3 regions of the Janibacter sp. GXQ6167 genome follow, and region 3 is predicted to be linked to each of the others. Evidence: riboswitches for the same ligand, from Rfam matches in the RefSeq annotation. Region 3 holds a riboswitch; each other region holds the start of a gene.
The links. Region 3 has a riboswitch for cobalamin ahead of AB8K43_RS06640 (VWA domain-containing protein). Riboswitches for the same ligand answer to the same signal wherever they lie in the genome.
Positions count from the first base shown of each region.

Region 1 (2,253 bases), on a different contig from region 3:
TGAAGACGAGCGCCGGTCGCCAGGTCACACGCCCACCGGCGCTCACGTCGATGGTGGTCACGAGTGGTCGGCGAGGCCCTCGGCCACCGTCTGGGCGCCCTCGATGAGCCGCACGCCCGGCGTGGTCGCCGAGAACGGGACGACGACATAGCGCCCGGCCTTCACCGCGGCGAGGTTCTGAAGCACCGGGTCGGCCTCGAGGTATGCCTTCTTGCTGTCCGCCGACGACCACGAAGCGTCTGCCAGCACGATGACGTCTGGGTCAGACTCGACGACCTTCTCCCAGGTGCCATCGGCCCAGCCCCCTTCGAGGTCCCCGAAGACATTGGCGGCGCCGACCGCGTCGAGGATCAACTGCGGCCCCCCGCCGCCCGCGCCCACGAAGGGAGACTTGTCCCCCGAGTCGTACCACAGGGCCGTCACTCCCTTCCCCGGCGCCTGCTCGCGAATCCGCTTCAGCTCGTCCTGCTGGCGCTTAATCAGCTCATCGGCGCGGCCCCCGACGCCGAAGAGTTTCGCGACGTCGGCCACCTCTGACCACGCGCTCTCGAAGGTCGGGGCTGCCGTCTTCTCCCCCTTCGGGCAGCCGAAGGGGGAGATGTAGGTGGGGATCCCCTCGGCCTTCAACTCGGCCCGGGTCCCGACCGACTTGTCGGAGAAGGCGCTGGAGTACGCGGCGTAGGCGAGGTCCGGCTCGGCAGCGAGGAACCTCTCCTTGGTTGGGTACTCCGTCGCGAGGACGTCCACGGTGTCGTATTGCTCTTGCCACGTCGAGGAGATCTCGTCATCGAGATAGGCCGTGCCAGCCATGCGGTCCTCGAGGCCAAGGGCCAGGGCGACCTCGGTAGCGCCTTGATTGACGGTGACGAGCCGGGACGGCGCCTTGGTGACCTCGACGGTCTCGCCGCAGTTGTCGAGAGTGACGGGGGTGAAGGCGGAGCCGGTGGTGACCTGGGGCGAGCCGGGGGCACCGGCGCAACTCGCGAGGAGCGCGCCGGCGACGGCGGCAGAGACGACGGTGGCGAGACGGGTGGGGACCATGACTGGTCACTCCTTCGTGGACGGGGCCCATGCGCGAGGCCGACGAGGAACCACCGATCGGGTGTTCGGGCTCGGGTTCGTCCGGTTCACGGCACCTTCCCAGGCCGTCGGGCCCAGTGGTGCATTGCCGTGTCCGTCCCCCATACCGCTGCGCGTCAGCCCCGGCTTCTCACCGGGTTCCCCGTGTCGGTGGCGTAGGAAAGTGGCCCGCCGAAGCGGGACCGATCCCGACTGTACCCGCCGCTAGGAGATGATCGTGACCTCGCCGAGCTCGCGCAGCCCGTCCGCGACCGAGGCGGCATCACCCACGACGACGACCGTCCAGCCTTCGGTCACCTCCCGGCGCCACGCCTCGTCCAGGTCAGCGACGGTGAGCGCTCGCATGGCGGCGACGTTGTCGGAGGTGAAGGTGAGCGGCAGCCCATCGGCCGCGAGCGCAATCGCTTCATCGGCGATCGCGTCGGCAGTCTCGTAGCGCCCGGGGGCCGTCAACGTCGCGAAGTCGATCCCCGCGCGGGCCTCGGCCTCGGTCACGCCCCCTTCCATCCCGGCAACGATCTCGGTGAGCAGACTCACCGACTCGGCGGTCGCGTCCGCGCGCACCGACCCGGAGATGATCAACATTCCGCCGACCTGACGCGGCCGGAAGAGGGCACGGACCCCGTAGGTATACCCCTTCTCTTCTCGCAGAATCGCGTCGATCCGAGCGTTGGGCGCGCCACCGAGGATCCAGCCGAGGACCGGGAAGGGGGCCCACTCACCGCGCCGATCCGGTCCCGGCGTCGCCATCGCGATTTCGGATTGCACCGAGCCGGGGCGGTCGACGAGCACGATCCGCTGGCGGTCCGCGGCCCGTGCTGCCGGTTCGCGGGTGGGCTCGGGACGAGGGTGGACGGACCTCGGCCAGGTGCCGATCGTCGCGGCTAGCAGGGCCTCCACATCGAGCCCGCCGACGTCGCCTGCGAGGACGAGGCTGGCGTGGTCTGGGTGGACGTGCTCGGCGTGGAAAGCGACGACATCATCGCGGGTGATCGCCGCCACCGATTCGGGCGAACCGGCGCCGGGCCGCGAAGCTCGGGCGCTCGGGTCGTAGTACGCCGCAACGAGTTCGGCATGAGCACGACGGCCAGCCGACGCCCGCTCTTGGGCGATCTCCGCGAGGCGGGTGCGCACCATCCGCGTCACCTCTTCGGCGGCGAAGACGGGCTCGGT
Region 1 is NZ_JBGFSK010000005.1:113,965-116,217, forward strand. It holds gene AB8K43_RS09060 (FecCD family ABC transporter permease) at 1-61, opposite strand, end outside; gene AB8K43_RS09065 (ABC transporter substrate-binding protein) at 58-1,041, opposite strand; cobalamin riboswitch at 1,101-1,226, opposite strand; gene AB8K43_RS09070 (M16 family metallopeptidase) at 1,285-2,253, opposite strand, start outside.
Region 1: another riboswitch for cobalamin. It lies ahead of AB8K43_RS09065 (ABC transporter substrate-binding protein); the one in region 3 lies ahead of AB8K43_RS06640 (VWA domain-containing protein).

Region 2 (2,253 bases), on a different contig from region 3:
CAGATGACGTAACCGGCGGTGCTAGCGCGCCAGAGCGTGCCGCCGGGCACCTTGCGGTAGGACTTCCCGACGCGGGCGTCATAGACGCTGATGCGGGTGCCGCTCGCGCGGTTCTGGTACGAGTACGCGGTGAGGGGCATGTTGCCGTAAATGCTCCGCCCGCGGTACCACGGGGTGCGCTCGAAGCGGGTGATGAGGATCGGGGTGCTCTTGTACCGGGTTATGCCGGTGAGGGCGTAGTACCGGTACTGCTGCCAGGTCTGCGCGGAACTCCAGATGTAGTGGTTCTTCTTCTGGTAGTAGTTCAGCGTCGGCGCGATGTTCTTGATCGGCGTGCCGCTGCTGCTGATCTTCATCCGCTGTCCGATTCGCCACTGCGACGGGAGGGTGTTGGGCCGCCAAACGGACAGGGCCATCCGTCCGGCGGCTGGGGAACTATCGATCCGGTAGCGGCTCTTCTGGGTGATGACCCTCAGCTGGCGGTACGCCGGGAAGCCACCGTAGGCGGAGGCGAAGGACTGGGCGCCGAGCGGCTTCTTGTCCGGTCCCAGGTTGGTCGACGCGAGCCCCTTGGGCGCGGCAACCTCGGCCGTGGGGCGGTTGGACGATCCGCTGGATGGGCCGTTGTCGGCAGCGGCGATTGGTGCCATGGCGACGCCGAGCACGACGCTCGTCGCGACGGCGATGGTGGTCTTCTTCACGTGCGGTCTCCCCTGGAAAATGAGTGTGGCGAGAGGGGTCTGATGGCTCCTCCGTTGCCGACATTAGGGCCTCGTGGATGCGGCCGACAGTCCCTAATTGTGTGGACTCCCTCGACCGGCATCAGCACCCCCTTGTCGAAGGGGGGATCTGGCGGGTGCACCGGGGCGCGGACCCATGGGAAGATGGCCCCATGAGCAAGGAAAAGCCTCACCTTCCGACCGGCCCGCACTCGTCGATGGACCTCGGTGACGGGCACAGCATCGCGACCTGGGTTGCTGTCGTGATCGCCCTGATTGGCTTCGCCCTCGGCACGTGGGCGGTCGTCATTCAGGCCTGGCCGCTGCTCTTTGTCTCGATGGGCATCCTGGTGGTCGCTCTCATCGCCGGACGCCTGCTCTCGTTGGCTGGCTTCGGTGAGTACTCGCGTGGCTCGATCGACGCCCCCGCGGACAAGGACTCCATCGGGGTCAAGTAAGCCGCGCCCGTGGTTTACTGACGGCACCAACCATCCCTGGGGCGAGGAAGTCGGTGAGAGTCCGACGCGGTCGCGCCACTGTGACCTCCGGTTGGCCCCCCTTTAAGACACGGGCCGCGGAGCAGCCAGAGACTCACCTGGGGACGGATCCACCGAGCGGGACGCGTCATCCCGGTTAGGACCTCACATGCATATCGCCGAGGGGTTTCTCCCTCCGATTCAAGCGGCCGCCTGGACCGCTGTTGCCGCCCCCTTCGTGATCCACGGCGCTCGAGCCGTCGTCCGCGAGGTACGTGAGCACCCCGAGAATCGCTTACTGCTCGGCGCAGCCGGAGCCTTCACCTTCGTGCTTTCCGCTTTGAAGATGCCCTCGGTCACCGGCTCCAGTAGCCACCCGACCGGTATCGGCGCGGGCGCGATCCTCTTCAAGCCGCCGATCATGGCCTTCGTCGGCATGGTCGTCCTGCTCTTCCAAGCGCTCTTGCTCGCGCACGGCGGGCTCACCACGCTTGGCGCCAACGTCTTTTCGATGGCGGTTGTTGGGCCGTGGGTGGCTTACGGGGCGTGGGTGCTCTGTCGGCGCCTCGGCGCTCCGATGGAGGTCGGGGTCTTCGCCGCGATGGCGCTCGCGGACCTTTCCACCTACTGCGTCACCTCCCTCCAGCTCGCGATCGCCTTCCCCGACCCGGCCTCCGGTCTCCTCGGTGCTCTCGCGAAGTTCGCCTCGATCTTCGCGATCACTCAGATCCCACTGGCCCTCGCCGAAGGGGTCCTCGGTGTCCTGCTCTTCCGCACCCTGCGCAAGGTGGCCCGACCCGAGTTGACCCGCCTCGGCGTGCTGCCGAAGGGCGCGACGACCTCGAAGGCGGCCCAGCATGCCTAACGCCGATATCACCCCCACCTCGGGCAGCACGAGCCGCGGACGGTGGATCACCCTCGGCCTGCTGGTCGCCCTGACTCTGCTGATCGCGGTCCCGCTTTGGTTGGATGCTCAGCGCGCTGGCGGCGATGAAGAACGCTTCGGCGGGACCGACGCGATCGCGACGGAGACGATCGAGGCCGATCACCCCGACTAC
Region 2 is NZ_JBGFSK010000001.1:132,897-135,149, forward strand. It holds gene AB8K43_RS00605 (hypothetical protein) at 1-701, opposite strand, end outside; gene AB8K43_RS00610 (HGxxPAAW family protein) at 893-1,177, shown strand; cobalamin riboswitch at 1,171-1,333, shown strand; gene AB8K43_RS00615 (energy-coupling factor ABC transporter permease) at 1,365-2,060, shown strand; gene AB8K43_RS00620 (energy-coupling factor ABC transporter substrate-binding protein) at 2,053-2,253, shown strand, end outside.
Region 2: another riboswitch for cobalamin. It lies ahead of AB8K43_RS00615 (energy-coupling factor ABC transporter permease); the one in region 3 lies ahead of AB8K43_RS06640 (VWA domain-containing protein).

Region 3 (2,253 bases):
CCCCGCCGTCCGCAACCTCCAGGCACACGAGCACCAGATCGGGGGTCGGTTCTGGGCCCCAGGTCGCGGCCGTCGCGGTCGAGGACCCCTCGCGCGGCCCCCCGAGATGCCACCAAGCGGTCATCGCGGAGTCGCCATAGCCCGCCGCACTCACGCGGTCGGCGACGCGGGCTGGCCCATCGCCGTCACCGCACAGCACGATCAGGCGCGCTCCCGGGGTCAGCCAGCGGACAACCCGATCGATATCCCGCCCAACGAGCGTGATGACCTGCACGGATTCGGCCGACCAGCCCATCCGCGCCCGCGCCAGCAGGTCCGAGGAGACGGTCGGATAGATGCTGACGGAATCCGCCCCGAGCACCTCGATGAGCGTGGTGCCAATCCCCGACCGCAGCGGATCTCCACTCGCAAGGACCACGACCGGGCCAGGCTCTCGCGCCAGCCCCGGCAACGCCGGGCGAAGGGGGCTCGGCCACGCCCTTCGCTCCTGGCCCTCGATCTCGGGGAGGAACTCCAGGTGACGAGCGCCGCCCATGACGAGGCGCGCACGCTCGACCAGGGAGCGCTCATGCGGGCCCAGGGCCTCCCACCCGGCCTCACCGATACCGACGACCTCGATCACGCCCGCCACCTTAATCGCGCGGGTCATGGCGCACCGAGTCGCCCAGCGCAGGTGTGGGATGATGACCGGCGACGCAGACGTGAGGAATCCGGTGAGAATCCGGCAGCGGTCCCGCCACTGTGAGGGCTCCCTTCTTTCGTTTCCCGCGAAGGGGGCTTAAAGCCAGAACATCACCCTGCGTCGCGCTCGGCGCACTCCCGCGTCGGCGCTTGACGCTCATCCGGCGAGCGTGGTTACTCGCCTAGGAGGACTTGCTTCGCGCATGACCCAGTACCCCTTCGCCGCCATCGTCGGCGCCGACGACATGGCCCTGGCCCTGCTCCTGACGACCGTCTCGCCCGAGGTCGGTGGTGTCCTCGTCCGCGGCGAGAAGGGCACCGCGAAATCCACGATGGTGCGCGCCCTCACCGATGTCCTCCCCGAGCAGCAGGTCGTCGCGGGCTGCCGCTTCGGGTGCGACCCGGCGGCCCCGGACCCCACCTGCCCCGACGGCCCGCACGCCGAGGCAGCGACCACCACCCGCGCCGCTCGCCTCGTCGAGCTCCCCGTCGGCGCGACCGAGGACCGCGTGATCGGCTCGCTCGACCTGCGCAAGGCGCTCGGCGCGGGTGAGGCGAGCTTCGAGCCTGGCCTCCTCGCCGACGCGAACCGCGGCCTGCTCTATGTCGATGAGGTGAACCTGCTCCACGATCACCTCGTCGACCTTCTCCTCGACGCCGCCGCGATGGGCCGCAACACCGTCGAGCGCGACGGGGTCTCGGTCAGTCACGCCGCGCGGGTCGTGCTCGTCGGCACGATGAATCCCGAAGAGGGGGAGCTCCGCCCCCAGCTGCTCGACCGCTTCGGCCTCACCGTCGAGATCGCCGCCAGCCGTGACCCGCAGCAGCGCGCCGAGGTCGTCCGTAGGCGTCTCGCCTTCGACGCCAACCCGGAGACCTTCGCCGCGTCCCACGCCGCCGAGCAGGAGTCCCTCCGCGAGCGGATCGCCGCCGCCCAAGCCCTGCTGCCCGACGTCGCGCTCAGCGACTGGGCCCTGACCAAGATCGCGACGGTGTGCGCCGGCTTCGATGTCGACGGGATGCGCGCCGACATCGTGACCGCCCGCGCCGCCCGGGCCAACGCCGCCTGGGAGGGCCGGACCGATGTCACCCGCGAGGACATCCGCGTCGCCGCGCGCCTCGCCTTGCCCCACCGTCGGCGCCGCAACCCCTTCGACGCCCCGGGCCTCGACGAGGACCTCCTCGACGACCTGCTCGGCGACGACGACCCGGACGATGATCCCCCCACTGACCCGGACCGGCCGGACGACGAACCCGACCGCGACGACGACCAGGACGAAGGGGGCGAAGAGGCCGACGGGCCGCCCCCGAACCACGACGGCGGTCCGCAGGATCAGAGCCCGGACACTCCGCAGGCTCCCGAGCAGCCCGCGCCGCCGCAACCGCAGGCGCCGCAGGACCACGCGCCGGATGCGCCCGAGGACGCCCCCGAGTCGGCACCTGCCGCTGCGGGAGTCGCGGCGGCGCAATCCCCCTTCCGCACCCGCAAGCTCACCGTGCGCGGTCTCGGGCAGGGCGAGCCGGGCAAACGAAGCCACGCTATCACCGACTTCGGCCGGACGATTGGCTCCC
Region 3 is NZ_JBGFSK010000003.1:364,191-366,443, forward strand. It holds gene cbiE (precorrin-6y C5,15-methyltransferase (decarboxylating) subunit CbiE) at 1-649, opposite strand, end outside; cobalamin riboswitch at 655-816, shown strand; gene AB8K43_RS06640 (VWA domain-containing protein) at 885-2,253, shown strand, end outside.